Regions from separate parts of the Bacillus sp. 41-22 genome, predicted to be linked through region 2. Evidence: riboswitches for the same ligand, from Rfam matches in the RefSeq annotation. Region 2 holds a riboswitch; each other region holds the start of a gene.
What was found. Region 2 has a riboswitch for S-adenosylmethionine ahead of LCF45_RS15255 (M20 family metallopeptidase). Riboswitches for the same ligand answer to the same signal wherever they lie in the genome.
Positions count from the first base shown of each region.

Region 1: another riboswitch for S-adenosylmethionine. It lies ahead of LCF45_RS01840 (methionine ABC transporter ATP-binding protein); the one in region 2 lies ahead of LCF45_RS15255 (M20 family metallopeptidase).
Region 3: another riboswitch for S-adenosylmethionine. It lies ahead of LCF45_RS01000 (MetQ/NlpA family ABC transporter substrate-binding protein); the one in region 2 lies ahead of LCF45_RS15255 (M20 family metallopeptidase).

Region 1 is NZ_CP084035.1:339,839-343,016, reverse strand. It holds gene LCF45_RS01850 (MetQ/NlpA family ABC transporter substrate-binding protein) at 1-63, opposite strand, end outside; gene LCF45_RS01845 (methionine ABC transporter permease) at 85-750, opposite strand; gene LCF45_RS01840 (methionine ABC transporter ATP-binding protein) at 740-1,759, opposite strand; SAM riboswitch class I at 1,885-1,990, opposite strand; gene LCF45_RS01835 (cysteine hydrolase family protein) at 2,232-2,777, shown strand; gene pruA (L-glutamate gamma-semialdehyde dehydrogenase) at 3,090-3,178, opposite strand, start outside.
Region 2 is NZ_CP084035.1:2,975,063-2,978,240, reverse strand. It holds gene LCF45_RS15260 (AAA domain-containing protein) at 1-1,747, shown strand, start outside; SAM riboswitch class I at 1,823-1,924, shown strand; gene LCF45_RS15255 (M20 family metallopeptidase) at 2,013-3,178, shown strand, end outside.
Region 3 is NZ_CP084035.1:170,819-173,996, reverse strand. It holds gene LCF45_RS01010 (DUF6612 family protein) at 1-598, opposite strand, end outside; gene LCF45_RS01005 (NAD(P)-dependent alcohol dehydrogenase) at 744-1,652, shown strand; SAM riboswitch class I at 1,733-1,846, shown strand; gene LCF45_RS01000 (MetQ/NlpA family ABC transporter substrate-binding protein) at 1,932-2,744, shown strand; gene LCF45_RS00995 (methionine ABC transporter ATP-binding protein) at 2,757-3,178, shown strand, end outside.

The DNA.
Region 1 (3,178 bases), 2.6 Mb from region 2:
GCAGCCGCTTAATGCTGTAATTCCTACGATCGCTGATAATGCAAATGCTAAAATTTTCTTCATTTTCTTTTCCCCTCTTCCTTTTTATGATCTGCGTAAAAAGACTTTCGCAAAGTAGTTCCCTAAATTTTGAGCCACCTGTACAAGAATAATAAGTAAAACGACCGTTACAAACATAACTGACGTATCAAAGCGTTGATAACCATATGTCATTGCTAAGTCACCAAGACCGCCACCACCGACAAGTCCTGCGACTGCAGAAAATTCAATTAAACCGACCGTCATAAACGTGACACCTAGGATCAATGGTGCTAAAGCTTCTGGTACGAGGATTTCAAAAACAATTCTAAGTGGTGAAGCGCCCATTGCTTGTGCTGCTTCAATTACTCCTTTCGGAACAGAAACAAGATTGGTTTCAACCATTCTAGCAATACCAATTGATGCAACTAACGTCATTGGGAAGATTGCTGCAGCCGTTCCAATCGTCGTTCCAATAACACTTCTTGTTAGTGGGCTTAAAGCTACTAAAAAGATAATGAATGGAACCGGACGAATTGTATTAATTATGATATTAAGAATAGAAAAGACCCATTTATTTTCTAAAAAATTTCCTTTTCTCGTTACATACAACAGTAAACCTAGAGGTATACCGAGAATTGTAGCAAATATAAGGGTTACAATTACCATTAAGAGGGTATCCCCCGTCGCATCTAATATGCGAGGCCAAAATATACTCCAATCAACTCGCATGAGCTTCTACCTCCTTCAGCTGCACTTGCAGTCTTAGATGTTGTAATGCTTTTTGAATTTCTTTCTGTTCACCTTGTAGTTCTACAAGAAGATTTCCAAATAGCACATTTTGGAGTTCAATAATATTTCCATAAAGAACATTTACATCGACGTTATAGTTTTTCGCAATATATGATAGTACAGGCTGCCCTGTCTCTTCCCCAGTAAAAGTCAGGCGATAAATCTGACCTCCGTTTTGAATTTTCGCTAGAACACTTTCTGGTAAGTGATCATTAATAACAGAGCGTACAAAATTTTGAGTTGTCTTTGTTTTTGGTTGTGTGAAAACGTCAAACAGTTTTCCTTCTTCAATTACTTTTCCTTTTTCCATAACGGCTACACGGTGACAAATTTCTTTCACAACGTGCATTTCATGTGTAATAAGTAGAATCGTTAAATTGTACTCTCTATTTACTTTCTTTAATAAATTTAAGATTTCTGTTGTTGTTTCCGGATCTAAAGCTGATGTTGCCTCATCACATATGAGAATATCGGGTGATGTCGCAAGTGCTCTTGCAATCCCAACACGCTGCTTTTGCCCACCTGATAACTGTTCTGGATAATAGTTCGCTTTATCTTCTAAACCAACAAATTTTAGTAGTTCATTCACTCTTTCTTTTATCTCATTCTTTGGCAATTTCGCTAACCTTAATGGATAAGCAATGTTCCCAAACACCGTTCTTGAATTAAATAGATTGAAACTTTGGAAAATCATCCCAATTCTTTGTCTTAGTGTCCGCAATTCTTTCGCCGATAATGATGTAATATCTTTATCATCTATTGAAATTGTTCCTGCAGTTGGTCTTTCTAACATATTTACTAAACGTAATAGCGTACTCTTTCCAGCACCACTAAATCCGATAATGCCAAAAATTTCGCCCTTTTCAACTGACAGCGTTACATCCTCAACCGCATGAACAGATTGCCCACCTGATTCATATACTTTACTTACATTGTTAAAAGAAATCATTTTCTTCCCTCCTATATGCTGTAAAACTTGAAGTAGAGCTTTCGAGGTAAAATAAAAAGTGCTCTCCTCCTTATCAGTAATAAAAGATAAGAAGGAGAGCACTTTTATATGTACTCATTCACATCTTCTCATCTTCCAAGCCTTTATAGGCTTGCTGGAGTTAGCACGGTATTAAAAAAACCCGTTGCTGAGGTATCGTAGGGCCAGTCCCTCCACCTCTCTGGATAAGAGTGTATCGATTTAATTGTCGTTTAATTAAGTCTTATTATAGAACTCAGAATAATGAGAGTCAATACATTTTTCGGAAAAATATTAATTATTTCTCTATTTAAATTTTTAAATAAGAAGTAACAATACAATAGTGATTTTTAAAGTTATGTAAAATCCTTCTCACTCATACTTTTAAAAAGGAGAATCTTCTCTATTCATTGAATAACATTATTTGAATATGAAATCGGAGGAAGATAGATATATGAAAACAGCTCTTTTGCTCGTCGACATTCAAAATGATTATTTTCCAAGCGGAATGATGGAATTACGTAATCCAGTAGAAGCAAGTGAATATGCTAGTCAGCTACTACAACATTTTAGAATAAGAAACGAACCTATTTTTCATATCCAACATGTAGCTATAAAAGATAGCGCTACTTTTTTCCTACCCAATACAGAAGGTGTCCATATTCACGAAAATGTCCGTCCACTTAGAGAGGAAACCGTTATCCTTAAACATTATCCAAATAGCTTCCGAGAAACTGATCTTCTAGAACAATTACAACGTTCAGGAATTGAGCACGTCGTAATATGCGGGATGATGACCCATATGTGTATTGATGCTACAGTAAGAGCTGCTTTTGATTTTGGTCTTCACTGTACCGTAATACACGATGCTTGTGCTACAAAAGATCTTTCATTTAAGAATGCTACTATACCAGCTGTTTATATTCATAATACAATTTTGGCGAGTTTAAATGGAGTATACGCAAATATAATGAGTACAGAAGAGTTTTTAGCGACCTAAAAAAAACACTCCTTTCAGTTAGCAAAGCCGAAAGGAGTGTTCTCTTGTCTAACCATAGATTTTCTTTCAAATTGTATTATACAGGAAATCCTCAAAATGAATACTAAAAAATATGACTAATAAGTCAATTTTTCTCGCTGTTTTGTTTCTATTTTCATGTTTATCCCGATATTAACAAGGTTTAACTAATCCAAAAGAAAAAATAGTAATATTTAGAAACCTTTCTTGATTGAAATTAACTAGCTTCTATTATAGAGAGTTTCTCAAAAAGAAAAGATCTTCACAGTCTGTGAAGATCTTTTCTACTATTTCTTATAAAGTTTCAGAAGTAGTTTTTGCTTGCATGTGAAGCGCTAAGTAATCAGGGCCACCAGCTTTAGAGTCTGTACCAGACATGTTAA
Region 2 (3,178 bases):
GTCTTACAATTTATCGCGTATTATTTCTGCTCATTATCAAAAAGGAAAATCGGTACTTGTGTTAGCTCATAGTAATGCGGCAGTAGACGTATTAATGAGTGAAGTAACGAAGCAAATTGAGAAGAAGAAGAAATGGACGCCTGGAGAAATTGTTCGTTACGGTTATAGTCAACATGAACATATACGAAATCATGAAACGTTACTTGCATCGAAGTTAGTTGAAACGACGAATGGATCTTGGGGAGAAGAAAGACTCTATTTAGAAGAGACACGACAAGATCTTCGTGAAAAGATTTTATCATATAAAGCGACTTCTGCTGATAAGAAGCGTATACAAGAGATTGAAAGTGATCTTCGAAAGCAAAAAGCGAAAATTAAAGAAGTAGAAAAAGAATACATTGAAAATGCGAAAGTAATCGGTGCGACTTTATCGAAATGTGCAATTGATTCACTTATTTATGAGCGTACATTTGATTTAGTTGTCGTAGATGAAGTAAGTATGGCTTATGTTCCGCAAATCGCATTAGCTGCTTCACTTGGGAAACGTATTGTCGTTTGTGGTGACTTTTTACAGTTACCTCCGATTGCGATGGCGAACCATGAACTCGTTCGCAAATGGCTCGGTGAAGATATGTTTTATCATGCAGGGATTGTTGATTCTGTAAATAAATCAGAAGCACATCCGAACCTTTTTATGCTGCAGGAGCAAAGACGTATGCATACGGATATATCGAAGTTTACGAATTCATTTATTTATAAAAATAGAGTGTACGATCATCCATCTGTTTCAGAGCGTAAAGAACTTGCGAAACTGCAACCGTTCGCAAATGAGGCGAGTGTTTTATTTGATACGAGCTTAATGGGAGCCTTTTCTTTAAAAGACGCTGCTTCCGGTTCTCGTTTTAATATTATGTCTGGTTTAGTAGCGATGCAAATGATGTTAATTGGATTGTTAGACGGTGTTCAATCTATCGGTGTAGTTACGCCTTACAGGGCACAGTCCCGCTTTTTATCAACGTGCATTAGAGAAATGTTGCAGAAAACGAAATATCAAAACATACCAGTTTTAGCGGCGACAGTTCATAAGTTTCAAGGGTCTGAAAGAGATATGATGATTTTTGATACGGTAGATAGTTATCCGCAAGAACGACCTGGCGTGTTATTCTTTGACCATAAAAATCATCGCCTCGTCAACGTTGCAGTTACGAGAGCGAGAGGGAAGTTCATTCAATTATCAGATTGCCACTACATGCGTAAAAATCTTTCGAGAAAACAAGCGTTATCACAATTAACAGCTCATATAGAACGTCACGGAGATGTATATGATCGCACGACATCAAGACAATTGTGGGAGCGGAAAATTTCGAAACGTTTACGCTGGTTTATGGAAATGAATCTTGAAGAGCCGAAAGGGTTATTGAAAGATATTTTAGCCGCAAAACGAAAAATTATTATTTCACTTCCAAGTACAAAGCAAGTAGATAAACGAGTCTGGCAAGCGTTAATGCGTACAAATGCGCAAATAACAGTGTATAGTGATGGACCAGTTCCGTTAAAAAATGTAAAGTTACAAAGACAAAATAAAGCATTCCCGTTTATCGTAATCGATGATGAAATCTTTTGGGCAGGAGCACCTCTTACATCTCAAATGATGTTTGAAGGTAGTATGGAATTTCCGTACATATGTGCAAGATTACAAGCACCTGAAACAATTGGTGTATTAAAAGGATTTTTAGATATTCGGTAAATTCGGATAGGAATTCCTTGACTTTTACTTGGAATAAACTTAGAATAAAAATAATTTAATACAATTTTATGAAAATTCTTATCACGAGAGGTTGAGGGACTGGCCCTATGACACCTCGGCAGCGGATTCTTTATGAATACTGTGCCAATTCCAGCAAGGTAACTTGAAAGATAAGAAAGAAGCTCATTTTGACTGTATATACAGAAGCCTCTTTCTATCTTTTAGAAAGAGGCTTTTTTACGTGAAAATAAAAGGAGGAAGAAAAATGGGAGCGACAGGAGTAACGTCACAAAGAAAAACAATTGAAGAGAGTATAGAAAGAAATAAGGAAAAGTACATAGAAACAAGTCATAATATTCATGCGAATCCGGAGATTGGTAACCAAGAATTTTACGCATCAAGAACGTTAAGTTTGTTGTTAGGAAGCGCAGGATTTCAGTTGCAGCACAATATAGCTGGTCATGAAACAGGATTTATCGCGCGGAAAAGTTCCGGGAAACAAGGACCAGTTATCGCATTTTTAGCTGAGTATGACGCTTTACCAGGACTCGGTCATGCGTGTGGTCACAATTTAATCGGAACAATTAGCGTTGCAGCAGCGATCGCGTTATCAGAAACGCTTGAGGAAATCGGCGGAGAAGTTGTCGTGTTCGGAACACCAGCAGAAGAGGGCGGGCCAAATGGTAGCGCAAAATCGAGTTATGTGAAAGCTGGCTTATTTAAAAACATTGATGCGGCGCTTATGATTCATCCGAGCGGAAAAACAGCTCCAACGAGTCCATCACTAGCGGTCGATCCACTTGATTTTCATTTTTACGGAAAAACAGCTCATGCAGCGGCCTCACCAGAAGAAGGAATTAACGCATTAGATGCGATTATCCAGCTTTATAACGGTATTAATGCACTTCGCCAACAACTTCCGTCAGATGTGAGAATTCATGGTGTTATTACTGAGGGCGGAAAAGCACCTAATATTATTCCTGACTACGCCGCAGCAAGGTTCTTCATCCGCGCAGCAACGAGAAAAAGATGTGCGGAAGTAACAGAGAAAGTAAGAAACATCGCACAAGGAGCAGCGTTAGCAACAGGTACAAAAGTAAAAATTCATCAATTCCAAAATGAAATCGATGAACTACTCGTAACAAAAACATTTAATGACGTTGTAGCGGAAGAGTTAGAACTACTAGGTGAAGATGTAAACCGTAAAGAAAGAGTAGGAATTGGCTCAACAGATGCAGGAAATGTAAGCCAAGTCGTACCGACAATTCATCCGTACATTAAAATCGGTCCAGATGACTTAATTGCACATACGAATGAATTTAGAGAAGCGGCACGTTCAGAATTAGGAGATAAAGCGCTAATTACATCCGCAAAAGCACTAGCAAATACGGCGTATCGATTAATTACAGAAGAAGGTTTGTTAGAAAAGGT
Region 3 (3,178 bases), 2.5 Mb from region 2:
CTATCTTCGCATTTTGTGCTTGTAACATTTTCTTCTGCGTTTCATCCATGCTAGTTAACATACTTTCTGTTTCTTGCCCTTTTAATGTAAATTTCAGTTTATATTTATCTCCGCTTTTCTCCATCTTCATTTTATCTAAAACTACTGCTGGTACTTCTAAATTATCTATAATATCTTGAGTCGCTTTCATTCCACCAGCGTTTAATTGCTCCTCTGGTACGGTTATAACTTCTCCTGTATTAGGGTTTTTCACCTCACCAGCAACTTTACCATCCACAGTATACACTACAACATCTGTACCAGAAATATTCATTTCAGAACGAGAATTCTTTGTCTTTGGCTCTAATTGCATCTTAGCCTTTAATATATCCATCTCTGTTCCCTCAGCTTTTAACCCTACATCATATGTCATCGTTACATTTTCTTCATTTTTAAAAGCTTCGTTCGTTTTCTTGAAAACATCCTTCGCTTCTAATTCCTTTTCTTTTTGCATGGCTTCTTTTTTCGGTTCATCAGTCTTTGTTGTTTTCTCATTGCTACACCCTACCCCTAGACTGATTGCAAGCACTAAACTTGAAATAATAATAGTTTTTTTCATAATGTCGCCCCCTTTCCCAAAATAATATCACCTCTTTTCCTACGAAATCTATATAATTTTTAATCTTTATTCGCTATATAGCGACATGTTTAATGAAGGTTTTAAATATGATGTAAATAACAACAACTCATTTCAGGAGGTCATTATGAAGGCGATCATTTGCACACAGTATGGACCACCTAACGTTCTTCAGCTTCAAAATATAGAGAAACCTACACCTAAAAAGAACGAAGTATTAATTAAAATTCACGCAACAAGTGTAACGACTGGAGATTGTAGAATACGCGGCTTTAATAGCCCCCTCTTATTTTGGATTCCTATGAGGATCATATTAGGTTTCAGAAAACCGAGAAAACCTGTACTCGGCGTAGAGTTATCCGGTGAAATCGAAGAAGTAGGAACAGATGTAACTCAATTTAAAAAAGGTGATCCAATTTTTGCATTAACAGAACTAAACCTCGGTGGTTATGCCGAGTACACATGCGTACATGAAAGTGGATTAATAACATTAAAACCTACCAATGTGACGTATGAAGAAGCGGCAGTTATTCCTTTTGGCGGAACTTCAGCATTACATTTCCTGAGAAAGGGCCGTATAAAAAAAGGGCAACAAGTGCTCATATATGGTGCCTCCGGATCAGTAGGAACAGCTGCTGTACAACTTGCTAAATATTTCGGCGCGACCGTTACGGCTGTTTGTAGTAATTCAAATTTTGAACTCGTGCAATCTTTAGGAGCTGATAAAGTAATTGATTATACGAAAGAAGATTTTACTAAGCAAGGCAAATGCTACGATATTATATTTGATGCAGTTGGGAAGTATAAAAAATCCCTTTGTACAAATACATTAACACCCAATGGAAAATATGTATCTGTTAATGGAATGATGGCCAAGGTAAGTAAAGAGGATATGATTCTATTAAAAAAACTAGTCGAAACGGAAAAACTAAAGCCCGTTATTGATAGAACTTACCGATTAGAAGAAATTGCTGAAGCTCATATGTATGTGGAAAAGGGACATAAAAAAGGGAACGTTTCGATTACCTTAAAATAAAATATATTCAGAAAATAATATTGACAATTCTTTTTGTAAGATTTACTATTAGTACCATATTAAAAAACTACATACACATACTCTTATCAAGAGTGGCGGAGGGACTGGCCCGATGATGCCCGGCAACCGAGCTTATAACGTATAAGCTAAGGTGCTAATTCCTGCAGAACGATTTTCGTTTTGGAAGATAAGAGAGGAACCTATTTCGTCTATTCGGCACCTCTCTTATTTTTGAGAGGTGCTTTTTATTTTGGAACGTATATTAAGGGGGAATTATAGATGAAAAAGGTGTTATTAAGTATTGTAAGTGGAGCGGTATTATTGTTAGGTGCATGTGGTGCTAATTCTGATAAAGAGGTAAAAGCATTAGATGAGAAAAAGATTACTGTCGGCGTAACGGGTGGACCGCATGAACAAATTTTTGAAAAGGTAAAAGAAGTGGCAGCAAAAGATGGTCTCGAAATTGATGTAAAGGTATTTAATGATTATGTAGCGCCAAACGTATCTTTAGATGAAAAAAGCCTCGATGTAAATAGCTATCAAACTAAATCTTATTTAGACGTATTTAAAGCTGAACGCAACATGAAATTAACTGAAGTATTTTCCACAGTAACATTCCCTATGGGTGTATATTCTAAAAGCTTAAAAGATGTAAAAGAATTAAAAGAGGGCGATGCAATCGCTGTCCCAAATGATCCAACAAATGAGCTTCGTGCTTTAAAGCTATTTGAAAAAGCAGGTGTTTTAAAGGTTGATCCAAAAGCTACAGAAAAAGCGACTGCAAAAGATGTAATTGAAAACCCGAAAAATTTAAAGATTGTTGAATTAGAGGCATCTCAATTACCAACACAGCTAAGTGAAGTAAAGGCAGCTGCAATTAATACAAACTTTGCATTAGGTGCAAAATTAAGCCCAGCGAAAGATTCTATTTTCCGCGAAGGAAAAGATTCACCATATGTGAATTGGGTCGTTGTTCGTACTGAAAATAAAGATGATGCTGTTGTTAATAAATTAAAGAAAGCTTATCAATCTAAAGAAGTAAAAGATTTCATTGAGAAAAAATTCGATGGTTCTGTTTTACCGTCTTGGTAGGAGCTGACTATAATGATTGAATTAAAAAACGTCTCCAAAGTATTTACAACAAAAAAAGGGAATGTTGAGGCTCTTAAATCAACTTCCCTTAAAGTAAAAAAGGGCGAAGTATTTGGAATCATCGGATATAGTGGCGCTGGTAAAAGTACATTAATCCGTTGTGTAAATTTATTAGAAAAACCAACGACAGGAGATATCATTATAAATGAACAAGAGTTAACAACCTTATCGACAAAAGAACTCGCAAAGGCGAGAAAAAAGATCGGCATGATTTTTCAAGGATTCAATTTACTTAAAACCGTTACCGTTTATGAAAATATCGCACTACCCTTACGTCTATCTGGTCTTCCCAAAAATGAAATTGAAAAAAGGGTAGAAAAGTATTTACGCATTGTTGATCTCTTTAATAAAAAAGATGCCTATCCAAGTGAATT